Regions from separate parts of the Mesorhizobium sp. M1006 genome, predicted to be linked through region 2. Evidence: predicted binding sites of a transcription regulator. Region 2 holds the regulator's gene; the other holds the start of a gene.
What was found. The regulator PhoB, encoded in region 2, activates phosphate uptake and scavenging genes when phosphate is short. The targets are predictions, from matches to a motif close to TGTCATNNANCTGTCAT.
Positions count from the first base shown of each region.

Region 1: phnF (phosphonate metabolism transcriptional regulator PhnF) is a predicted target of PhoB. The motif match lies at 3,674-3,690, and genes of this name have one in related genera.

Region 1 covers NZ_JAMYMZ010000037.1:20,631-26,816, reverse strand. Annotated here, with positions in the region: gene NKH60_RS26190 (sugar ABC transporter ATP-binding protein) at 1-825, shown strand, start outside; gene NKH60_RS26185 (ABC transporter permease) at 822-1,787, shown strand; gene NKH60_RS26180 (zinc-binding alcohol dehydrogenase family protein) at 1,858-2,874, shown strand; gene phnF (phosphonate metabolism transcriptional regulator PhnF) at 2,893-3,636, opposite strand; gene phnG (phosphonate C-P lyase system protein PhnG) at 3,771-4,232, shown strand; gene phnH (phosphonate C-P lyase system protein PhnH) at 4,232-4,843, shown strand; gene NKH60_RS26160 (carbon-phosphorus lyase complex subunit) at 4,845-5,957, shown strand; gene NKH60_RS26155 (alpha-D-ribose 1-methylphosphonate 5-phosphate C-P-lyase PhnJ) at 5,954-6,186, shown strand, end outside.
Region 2 covers NZ_JAMYMZ010000018.1:34,782-40,967, reverse strand. Annotated here, with positions in the region: gene pstB (phosphate ABC transporter ATP-binding protein PstB) at 1-704, shown strand, start outside; gene phoU (phosphate signaling complex protein PhoU) at 737-1,444, shown strand; gene phoB (phosphate regulon transcriptional regulator PhoB) at 1,461-2,150, shown strand; gene NKH60_RS18605 (ROK family protein) at 2,160-3,404, opposite strand; gene xylF (D-xylose ABC transporter substrate-binding protein) at 3,690-4,730, shown strand; gene NKH60_RS18595 (sugar ABC transporter permease) at 4,872-6,186, shown strand, end outside.

The DNA.
Region 1 (6,186 bases), on a different contig from region 2:
AATGACGCCGAGTTGGTCAAGATGATGATCAACCGCTCGATCGAGCAGGTCTACCACAAGGAGCATTTCACCCCCGGCGCGACCATCGTCGAAACCAGGAACCTGTCCGGCAAGGGTTTCGAAAATGTCTCGATGTCCGTCCGCGCCGGCGAGATCGTCGGCCTCTACGGCCTGATCGGCGCCGGGCGCAGCGAGTTCGTCACCACGCTCTATGGCCGGCACCGCAAATCGGCCGGCCAGATCCTCTGGGAGGGCAAGGAGGTCAAGGTCAATTCCGAACATGACGCGATCAGGCTCGGCATGGCGCTGGCCCCGGAAAGCCGCCGCGACCAGGGCCTCTGCCTCAACCTGCCGGTCGGACTCAACCTCAATCTGCCGATCTACAAGCGCATCTCGAGCAATCTGCTGATCTCCCGCGCGCAGGAAAAGGCGCAAGCCGATCGCCAGATCGCCGACCTGCGCATCAAGACGCCGACGCGCGGCGCGCTGGCCTCCAGCCTGTCCGGCGGTAACCAGCAGAAGATCGTCATCGGCAAATGGCTCGCCCATGGCGCCAAGCTATTCATCTTCGACGAGCCGACTGTCGGCGTCGACGTCAGCACCAAGGCCGAGATCTACCGCCTGTTCGGCGCGCTGTTGTCCAAGGGAGCCGGCATCATCCTGATCTCGTCCTACCTGCCCGAGGTCTATGAACTCGCGGACACGCTGCACGTGTTCCGGCGCGGCAAGCTGGTGGCCACGCACGGCTTTCGTACCGCTGATCACGAGGAGATCCTCACCCAGGCGCTGGCCGAGAAACAAGAAAGACCGGGAGGGAAGATATGAGCACCGAGGCGATCGCTGCCGAAAGGCCGAAACGCAACTACAACGCCCTGTTCGGGCTGACACTGCTGGCGCTGCTGGTTCTTTTATGGATCATCCTGTCGGTGGCGACGCCGAGCTTCGCCTCCGCCAACAACATCTCCAACCTGTTGCGGCAAGGGTCGATGATCGCCATCCTGGCGGTCGGCCAGACCTTCGTCATCATCACCGGCGGCATCGACCTTTCCGTCGGCGCCGTGGTCGGCTTCGCCACCGTCATCGTCGCGATGCTGATCAACGCCGGCACACCGGTTTTCCTCGCCATCCTGATCACCTTACTGGTCGGCGTCGCCATCGGCATGTTCCATGGGTTCGGCATCGTCAAGATGGGCCTGCCGCCCTTCATCATCACCCTGGCAACGCTGACCTCGCTGCGCGGCATCGGTCTGTTGATGACCAATGGCAACTCGATCTCGATCAACAACGACGCCTTCCAGACGTTCTCGCGCAGTTCCTTCGCCGGCGTCCCCAATCTGTTCTGGATGGTGATCCTGGTCGGCATCCCAGCCTACATCTTCCTGCACCACAGCCGCTGGGGCCGCTATCTGTTCTCGGTCGGCTCCAACGCCGAGGCGTCGCGCCTGTCAGGCGTCAACGTCCAGCGCACCATCTACATGGCCTACACGCTGTCGGGGCTGTGTGCGGCCTTCGTCGGCGTGCTGCTTGCCTCGCGCATCGGCATCGGCAATCCGACGCAGGCCGAGGGCTGGGAATTGCAGGCGATCGCCTCCTCGGTGATCGGCGGCACCTCGCTGTTCGGCGCTGTCGGCTCCGTGCACGGACCGCTGCTCGGCGCCTTCATCCTTGCCACCATCAACAACGGCGCCAATCTGCTCAACGTCAACGCCTTCTGGCAGCGCATCATCACCGGCGTGCTGATCATCGTCATCGTCTATTTCGACGGGCTGCGCCGCCGCGGCAAATAGACTGCCTCCCAACAACCGCCGGCCTCGCGACAGCAGGGCCGGCGGTGCCATGAACCGACTGGATTGAAGCATGAAAGCCGTCGTCTGCCGCTCGCCCGGCGAACTTGTCCTCGAAGATCGTCCGGCGCCTGGCGCGCCCCCCGCCGGCTGGGCGCTGGTCGCCGTCAGCCATGTCGGCATCTGCGGCACCGACTATCACATCTTCGAAGGCAAGCACCCGTTCCTCGCCTATCCCCGCATCATGGGCCACGAGGTTTCTGGCACCGTGATCGAGGTTGGCGAGGACGTCGATCTCGCCGTCGGCGAAGCGGTGAACGTCAATCCCTATCTCGCCTGCGGCAAATGCATCGCCTGCCGGCAAGGCAAGCCGAATTGCTGTGTCATGATCGAGGTGCTCGGCGTCCACCGCGACGGCGCCATGTGCGAGCAGATCCTGGTGCCGGCGCAAAATCTTTATCCGGCAAACGGCCTGTCGCTGGCCGATGCTGCCGCCGTCGAATTCCTGGCGATCGGCGCCCATGCCGTGCGGCGCTCGCTCGCTGATCCAGGTGCGCGCACACTGGTCATCGGTGCAGGCCCGATCGGGCTCGGCACGGCGCTGTTCGCCCGCATCGCCGGGCTAGACGTGATGCTGCTCGACATGAGTGCGGAGAGGCTGGGTTTCGCCGAAAGCGAACTCGGCTTCGCGACCCTCGACGGCTCGCGGGGCGCTGCTGCCGACCTGGTGCGGGAAGCAACCGGCGGCGACGGCTTCGACGTGGTTTTCGATGCCACCGGCAACACCCGGTCGGTGCAGTCGGCCTTCGCCCATGTCGCGCACGGCGGGGCGCTGGTCCTGGTCAGCGTCGTCAAGGACGACATCGCCTTTTCCGATCCCGAATTCCACAAGCGCGAGATGATGCTGATCGGCAGCCGCAACGCCCTGCGTGCCGATTTCGACCATGTCGCCGCCTCGATCCGCAACGGCGCGCTGCCGCTGGCAAAGCTGGTCACCCACCGCACCACGCTTGGCGAGACGCCGCACGACCTCGCCCGCTGGGCGCATGAGAAGTCCGGCCTGATCAAGGCCGTCATTCAAGTCGGATGATGCCAGGGCTGCCGCATCTCAGAGCGCCGACAATTTGAGCTCGATCCGCTCGGCCGGGAAGCGCGACTCCGAAAACTGTATCGGCTGACCGTCGGGCGTGACGTTGACGGCGACCGTCACTAGCACGATGGCGCCGGGCTGCAGCTCGAGGTCAGCAAGGTCGGCGGCATCGGCATGGCGCGCCGACAGCACGGTCGATTGCCTGAGATAGTCGTCGATGCCGAAACGTGCCAGCGATGCGGTGATCGAACCGGTTTCCGCCATGGCGGCATCGATGCCGGCAAAGCGCTTGGCATCGAACCAGCCGGCAGCGCGGGACACCGGCATTCCATCGGCTTCGCCGCGCGTTTCCAGGCGTATCACATCGGCGCCCGTCGCAAGGCCTAAGCCCTCTGCGACACGACGGTTGGCCGGCTCGACCGATGACGCGAGTAAGGTGATATGCCGCTCGGACGCCTGTCCTTGCAATCCCTCGGAAAAGCGGGTGCGAGCGCCGATCGGATAAGACAGCCGCTTGCGCGACAGCACGAAGGTGCCGCGCCCCTGCTCCGCCCTGAGCACGCCCTCCTGCACCAGCGCTGCGATAGCGCTACGCACCGTATGGCGGTTGACGCCATAGCGTCCGGCCAACGCGATCTCCGGCGGCAGCGCGGCATTCTCGGGAAAATCGCCGACGGCGATCGAATGCAGTATCTGGTCGGCGATCTGCCGCCACAGCGCGACACCGCTGCGCCGCTCGATGCGGTTGGCTTGTCCGATCATCTCCCGCCCCAATTCTTTGCGCCGATCTTTTGGCCGGTGTCACGTGCCCGTCATGGACACGCGCTAGATAACGAGTATAATTTGTATAGTTGTCTATATCAATAGACAAATTCACGCAAACGAGGAGTACGGCCATGCGAGGACGGGAAGCGCGAGAGCAGGCCGAGCGCAAGGCCGTGATGGCGACGCTGGCGCAATCGGCCGGCGAAGACATCGTCCGCCTGTGGGACGAAACCGGCCTGCCTTGCGAAGCGGAACTTCTGCGTGGCCCCGAAACCGGCCTGGTTACGGTACGCGGCCGCATCGGCGGCGGTGGTGCCCCTTTCAATGTCGGCGAGGCGACGGTCACCCGTGCCACGGTGCGGCTTGCGTCCGGCCATGTCGGCCACTGCTACGCACTTGGTCGCGACAAGCAGAAGGCAAGGCTGGCGGCGATCGCCGATGCGCTGTGGCAGGACCCGGCCCACCGCAATGAGGTCGAGATCAGGATCGTTGCGCCATTGCAGGCGGCACTGGCCAAGGCGCGTGAACAGCGCCGCGCCGAGACGGCGGCGACCAAGGTCGATTTCTTCACCATGGTGCGCGGAGAAGACTGATGGATATCGCCACTCAATCCATTGAAGGCGGCTTCGCCGATCCGGTATTCAATGCCCAGACCGTATTCCGTGCCGTGATGGACGCGATGGCGCGGCCAGGCAGTGTGCAGCCGCTGCCGGCCCTCGCCCACCCCCCGGTGCCGCTGTCGGCCACCGCCGGGGCCGTTGCGCTGGCGCTGTGCGATAACGACACGCCGCTCTGGCTCGACCACGCCTTGCAGGCTTCAGCGACGGTGAAATCCTGGCTTGGCTTTCATACCGGCGCGCCGCTGGCCAACACCCCGGCCGACGCGCATTTCGCGCTGATCGCCACGCCGGCCGAGATGATGGCGCTCGACGGGTTTTCGCAAGGCACCCAGGATTATCCCGATCGCTCCACGACGCTGATCCTCGAGGTCAGCGATCTTGTCTCCGGCGCTCCGCTGCTGCTCGAAGGCCCGGGCATCGAGAAGACGGCGACGATCGCGCCGGCGCAAATGCCGCGCCATTTCGTCGAGCAATGGAAGCAGAACAACCAGCGTTTTCCGCGTGGCGTCGACATCATCCTCGCCACGTCCGAAGCAATTGCCTGCCTGCCGCGCACGACGCGCATCAAGACGATGGAGGCATAGGATGTATGTCGCGGTAAAGGGTGGCGAAGCGGCCATTCGCAACGCCCACAAACTGCTCGCCGACCGCCGGCGCGGCGACCGCTCGGTGCCCGCACTTCGCCTCGACCAGATCGTCGAGCAGCTGGCGCTCGGCGTCGACCGGGTGATGAGCGAAGGTTCGCTCTACGACCGGGAATTGGCGGCACTCGCCATCGTCCAGGCGCGCGGCGACATGATCGAGGCGATCTTCCTGGTTCGCGCCTATCGCACGACGCTGCCGCGTTTCGGCTACACAAGGGCGATCGACACCGGCACGATGCTGGTCGAGCGACGGGTGTCGGCGACCTACAAGGACCTGCCCGGCGGCCAGCTGCTCGGCCCGACTTTCGACTACACCCACCGCCTGCTCGATCCCGAGCTCGCCGCCGGCGGCGATGTCGCCGAACCGGAGCAGCGCGCAGGCGAGGCGGAAGCCATGCCGCGCGTCTCGGCCATCCTCGCCCGCGAAGGCCTGATCGAGCCCGACGGCGACATGCCTGGGGATCATACCCTCGGCGACATCACCCGCGAGCCGCTCGAATTCCCGATGGCGCGCGACATCCGCCTGCAGGCGCTGTCGCGCGGCGACGAGGGGTTTCTGCTGGCGCTCGGCTATTCCACCCAGCGCGGCTACGCGCGCAACCATCCCTTCGTCGGCGAGGTTCGCATCGGCGAGGTCGAACTGGAACTGGACGTGCCGGAACTGCCCTTTGCCGTGCCGCTCGGCAGCATCCGCGTCACCGAATGCCAGATGGTCAACCAGTTCAAGGGCTCGGCCAAGGCGCCGCCGCAATTCACCCGCGGCTATGGCCTCGTCTTCGGCCAGAGCGAGCGCAAGGCCATGGCCATGGCGCTATGCGACCGCGCGCTGCGCGCCTCGGAGTTGGGTGAGGATGTCATCGCCGCAGCGCAGGACGAGGAGTTCGTCATCTCGCATTCCGACAATGTCCAGGCGACCGGCTTCGTCGAGCATCTGAAGCTGCCGCATTATGTCGACTTCCAGGCCGAGCTCGACCTCGTGCGCCGCATGCGCGCCGAGCATGATGCCCGCGAAAATGCCGGCAAGGCCGAAGAAAAGAGGGAGGCAGCGGAATGAGTGCACAACCAGCGGACATCGCCACCTACAACTTCGCCTATCTTGACGAGCAGACCAAGCGGATGATCCGCCGCGCCATCCTCAAGGGCATTGCCATCCCCGGCTACCAGGTGCCGTTTGCCTCGCGCGAAATGCCGATGCCCTATGGCTGGGGCACCGGCGGCGTGCAGGTCACCGCTTCGATCATTGGCCCGGACGATGTGCTCAAGGTCATCGACCAGGGCGCCGA
Region 2 (6,186 bases):
AGGCGCTGAAGGACATCAGCCTGTCGCTGCCCGAGCGCAGCGTCACGGCCTTCATCGGCCCTTCGGGCTGCGGGAAATCGACGCTGCTGCGTGTGTTCAACCGCATCTATGAGCTCTACCCAAAACAGACGGCCGAGGGCCAGGTGCTGCTCGACGGCAAGAACATTCTCGACCGGTCGCAGGATCTCAACCTCCTCAGGACCAAGATCGGCATGGTGTTCCAGAAGCCGACGCCGTTCCCGATGTCGATCTACGAGAACATCGCCTTCGGCGTCAGGCTCTACGAGAACCTCGGCAAGTCCGAGATGGACGGCCGCGTCGAACAGGCGTTGAAGCGCGCCGCGCTGTGGAGCGAGGTCAAGGACAAGCTCAACGCCAGCGGCTTGAGCCTGTCCGGCGGCCAGCAGCAGCGGCTCTGTATCGCCCGCACCGTGGCGGTGAAGCCGGAAGTCATTCTGCTCGACGAACCGGCTTCGGCGCTCGACCCGCTGTCGACTGCCAAGATCGAGGAACTGATCGACGAATTGCAAGCCGACTACACGATCGTCATCGTCACCCACAACATGCAGCAGGCGGCGCGCGTGTCGCGCCAGACGGCGTTCATGTATCTGGGTGAACTGGTCGAGTTCGACCGGACCGAGAAGATATTCACGTCGCCCCGCGAGAAGCGCACGCAGGACTACATCACTGGCCGCTTCGGCTGAGCCGTTCCGATCATGCATATGAGGACAGGACCATGGGCGAACACACAGTCGCTTCTTTCGACGAGGATCTCGAGCAGATCAGCAAGCTGATCCGCGACATGGCCGACCTCGCCGGTTCGATGGTCGGCGGGGCAACCAAGGCGCTGTTGAATTCCGACAACGTGCTGGCGCAACGCGTCGTTTCCGACGACGCCATCATGGATGCGCGTCAACGCGAACTGGACGACCGCGCCATCACCCTGATCGCCAAACGCCAGCCGATGGCCCACGATCTTCGCCATGTGGTCGGAGCGATCCGCATGGCGGGCGACCTCGAACGCATCGGCGACCTTGCCAAGAATATCGCCAAGCGCGTGAGTGCGGTCGGCCTCAGCGCCACGCCGCGGGACCTGTCGCATTCCATCGACGCGATGGCGCAGCTGGTTCTCATCCAGGTGCAGGGTGTCATCGAGGAATATGCTGCAGGCGATGCGGCCGCGTTGGCCAAGCTTCGTGCCGCCGACGAGCGCATCGACGTTAAATACACGTCCGTGTTCCGCGAGCTGTTGACCTACATGATGGAAGATCCGCGCAACATCACCGCTTGCACGCACCTGCTGTTCTGCGCCAAGAATCTGGAGCGGATCGGCGACCATGTCACCAACATCGCCGAAAATGCGTATTATGTGCTGACCGGCGAGCAATTGCCGGTCAATCGTCCGAAGCAGGACGAAACGACAATGTCCGCACCGGTGACATGATGGGGGTGCCCAGCCGATGATCGCACCACGCATAATGGTGGTGGAGGACGAGGAGCCGTTGGGTGTGCTGCTCCGCTACAATCTCGAATCCGAAGGCTACCAGGTCGAGGTGGTGACACGCGGCGACGAAGCCGAGATCCGTTTGCAGGAGAATGTGCCCGACCTTTTGGTGCTCGACTGGATGATACCAGCGGTTTCCGGCATCGAGCTCTGTCGTCGGTTGCGGGTGCGCCCCGAAACCGAGCGGCTGCCGATCATCATGCTGACCGCGCGCGGCGAGGAGAGCGACCGGGTGCGCGGTCTTTCGACCGGCGCCGACGACTATCTGGTCAAGCCGTTTTCGACACCGGAATTCATGGCCAGGGTCAAGGCGCTGCTGCGGCGCGCCAAGCCGGAAGTGCTGTCCAGCGTGCTGAAGGTCGGCGACATCGTGCTCGATCGCGAATCGCACAGGGTCTATCGCAAGAAGAGCGAAATCAGGCTCGGGCCGACCGAATTCCGGCTGCTCGAGTTCATGATGCGGCATCCGGGCCGTGTCTTCTCGCGCAGCCAGTTACTCGATAATGTCTGGGGGGAGACAATCTACATCGACGAACGCACCGTCGACGTGCATGTCGGGCGGCTGCGCAAAGCCGTCAACAACGGCCGGATGCCGGATGTCATCCGCACCATCCGCGGCGCCGGCTATGCGATCAGGGAAGATTGACCCGCCTGGTCAGGCTACGTTCTTTCTGACGCTGGGCCTCATTTGCGCGCCCGGCGCGAAAATCTCCTGGTCGACGAAGCTTAACGCCCGCATCGCGCAGCCTTCGCGGATCAGAGGCAATTCGTTCGGCTCTGTATCGAAGGAGATCGAGCCTGAATGCTGGCCGCCGGCGGTCTGGGCGATTGCCTTCCGCAAGGCCGGCTCGATCAGATCGAAGGCGGCGGCACTGGCGCCGACCATCGCGACCGGTGCCGGATCGATCAGCGCGAACAGCGAGCCGAGACCGAAACCCAGCGCTTCGCCGGCCTTGCGGTAGGCCTCGCGTTCCGGCCCATCTTTCTCGCGCGCCCGGGCCGCCAGTGCGCGCATGTCGGCGTCGCTGACGTCGGCGACCGGTTCGCTGTCTTCGCTCATCTGCCTGGCGTTGCGCCAGATGGCGTAGTTGCCGGCATACGCCTCGATGCAGCCGCGCCGCCCGCAACGGCAGAGCGCGCCGCCCGGACGATGGATCATGTGGCCAAATTCGCCGCCCGAGGAATGCGTCCCGGTGAACAGTTCGCCCTTCAGCACCAGCCCCATGCCGATGCCATGCGAAAGCAGGATGGCGATGAAGTCATCGCGATAGCGATCCGGATTGCGCCAGCGCAAAGCCACCGCCATCATGTTGCAGTCGTTCTCCACCGTTGCCGGGATGCCGAATTCGTCCTCCAGCATGTCGGCAAAGGCGATGTCGGTCTGCGGCGTGATCGGCGACCACAGCATGGCGCGTGCAGGGGAGTCGGTAATGCCCTGAATCGCCAGGGCGATGCGGGCGACACTGCGGACGTCAAGATCTGGATCCTGCAGCCGGCGCCGGACGATGGCCATGCATTCACGGATCAGCTCGTCGCGCGGCATAGTCAGCGTGTCCAGCCGGCGCTGTTCCTCGGCGACCACCTGTCCCGTGTAGTCGATAATGGCGGCCGAAAGGAAATTCAGCGACAACACCACGGTCAGCACCGCCGCCGCTTCCGGGTTGAGGGCGAGGCCGACTTGCGGACGACCGCGTTTCAACGAAACGGGCTCACTTGGCTTGCTCTCGGCGAGGATGCCTTCCCGTATCAGGTCGGAAGAAATCGCCGATATGGTCGAATGACTGAGGCCGGTGGTAGCTGCGATCTCAGTACGCGATGGCTGGCCGGCCCGGCGCACCGCCGAGATCACCATCGCCCGGTTGCGCCGGCGCAAATCGTCATGGCGGATTCCGACCGACATTGTTTTGCTTTCCTCCCGGTTGCCGCGGCCGCTCATGAACCGGAAGCCGTCGGTAATGTCCGACAAATAGTGTCGGATGAGGCAAATAGTGTCAGATGCAGGTGGCGCTGTCATCGTTTATTCCGACGCTCGAAAAAACTCGCAGAGTCATCAAAATCCATCAGAATCGATGTTGACAGCAGCCGGAGATCGGACCAGTATTTTTTCGAGGCTCGAAAAAATTAGAGCTTCTAAGCTGGTCTTTGAGCCAATTGGTCACGCCGTACGCGGCGCAGGGAGGATATGATGAAGAAATTCACGACCGCCATTCTGGCGAGTGTCGCCATGACGCTGGCGCTGGCGTCGGTGGCGCAGGCTAAAGACAAGGTCATCGGCGTTTCCTGGTCGAACTTCCAGGAAGAGCGCTGGAAGACCGACGAGGCCGCAATGAAGGCGGCCATCGAGGCCGCAGGCGACAAGTATATTTCCGCCGACGCACAGTCCAACCCCGGCAAGCAGCTCACCGACGTCGAGAGCCTGATCTCGCAGGGCGCCAACGCACTGATCATCCTGGCGCAGGACGCCTCGGCCATCGGGCCGGCCGTGCAAAAGGCGCTGGACGAAGGTATTCCGGTTGTCGGCTACGACCGGCTGATCGAGAACAAGGACGTCTTTTACCTGACCTTCGACAACAAGGAAGTCGGCCGCATGCAGGCCCGGGAAGTCTTCAAGGTGAAGCCGGAAGGCAACTATGTCTTCATCAAGGGTTCGGGTTCCGATCCGAATGCCGATTTCCTGTTTGCCGGTTCGATGGAGGTGCTGAAGGCGGCAATAGACAGCGGCAAGATCAAGAATGTCGGCGAGGCCTATACCGACGGCTGGCTGCCGGCCAACGCTCAGAAGAACATGGAACAGTTCCTGACCGCCAACGACAACAAGGTCGATGCCGTGGTCGCGGCCAATGACGGCACTGCCGGCGGCGTCGTCGCCGCGCTGACAGCGCAAGGGCTGGCCGGATCGGTTCCGGTTTCGGGCCAGGACGGCGACCACGCCGCGCTGAACCGCATCGCGCTCGGCACACAGACCGTGTCGGTGTGGAAGGATGCGCGCGAGCTCGGCAAGAATGCCGCCGAGATCGCCTCGCAGCTGGCCGACGGCAAGCAGATGACCGACATTGCCGGCGTGAAGGATTTCACCACGCCCGGCGGCAATACCGTCAAGTCGCTGTTCCTGACCCCGGTCGCCATCACCAAGGACAACCTCAACGTCGTCATCGACGCCGGCTGGATCAAGAAAGAAGAGGTCTGCGCCGGCGTGACGGCTGGCACTGTTGCAGTCTGCAACTGAGCCGACGTTTCCGAGAAGTCCGAACGCCGCGGCCGCTCGCCGCGGCGTTTTTCAACAAGAGTTGTTTTTCCGCTTCCGGCGGATAACTTCTAGGCTGCTTCCGGCATCCGCGGCAGACGGCAACCCGGCGGGAGAAACATCATGACCGACACGACGTCCAACACGCCGGTCGACAGCACGGCAGACCGGGCACGGGAATCCGAGCTCGGCATCGTTGCCCGATTTCTCAAGGCAACCGAACTCGACACGCGCATGCTCGGCATGGTCGGCGCGCTGCTGGTCATCTGGGTCGGCCTGCATGTCATTTCCAGCGTACGGCTCGGCGTCAATCCGTTCGACTTCGACAGCCGGACCTTCCTGACGCCACGCAATCTCTGGAACCTGTCGGTGCAGACTTCCGCCGTGGCCATAATGGCCGCCGGAATGGTGCTGGTTATCGTCATGCGCAATATCGACCTGTCGGTCGGTTCCGCCGAAGGTCTGATCGGCGTGGTCATGGGCTTTGCGCAGGTGCATTTCCTGGTGCGAATGATCGGTCTGCAATTAGGCAATCCCTGGATCTGGATCCTGGCACTGGCCATCGGCCTGGCGCTTGGCCTTCTGATCGGAGCGTTCCAGGGATACATCATCGCTTATCTCGAGGTGCCGGCCTTCATCGTGACGCTGGGCGGCCTTCTGGTCTGGCGGGGTGCCGCATGGTGGGTCGCCAGCGGTCAGACGATTGCGCCGCTTGATGCCACTTTCCAGCTGATGGGGGGCGGGCCGGCGGGTTCGATCGGCGCGCGATGGAGCTGGATCGTCGGAATTGTCGCGTGCCTAGCGGTTGTGTTCATGCTGCTCAACGGGCGGGTGCAGCGCAAGCGGTTCCGCTTTCCGTTGCGCCCGATCTGGGCCGAGACGTTCCTCGGTGTCCTCACCTGCGCTGCCATCATGGGCGCCATATGGCTTGCCAATTCCTATCCTTGGCCGGTCGGCATCGTGAACAGATATGCGGCGGCCAACAATATAACGGTTCCCGAAGGCGGGCTGTTCATCGCCCATGGCATCGCCATACCCGTGCTGATGGCTGTAGCCGTAGGGCTGATCATGACCTTCATCGCCAAGCGTACCCGTTTCGGCCGCTATGTCTTCGCCATCGGCGGCAATCCGGAAGCAGCCAACCTTGCCGGTATCAACACGCGCTGGGTGACCATGAAGGTGTTCATGATCATGGGCGTGCTGGCGACGATCGCCGCGGCGATCTCGTCAGCCAGGCAGAACTCGTCGACCAATGCGCTGGGCACGTTGGACGAGCTGCTGGTCATCGCGGCGGCGGTGATCGGCGGCACGTCGCTCGCCGGCGGCTCCGGCACAGTGCTCGGCGCCATGCTCGGCGCGCTTTTGATGCAGTCGCTGCAGTCCGGCATGGTGCTGCTCGGCATCGATTCACCGCTGCAGAGCATCGTTGTCGGCGCCG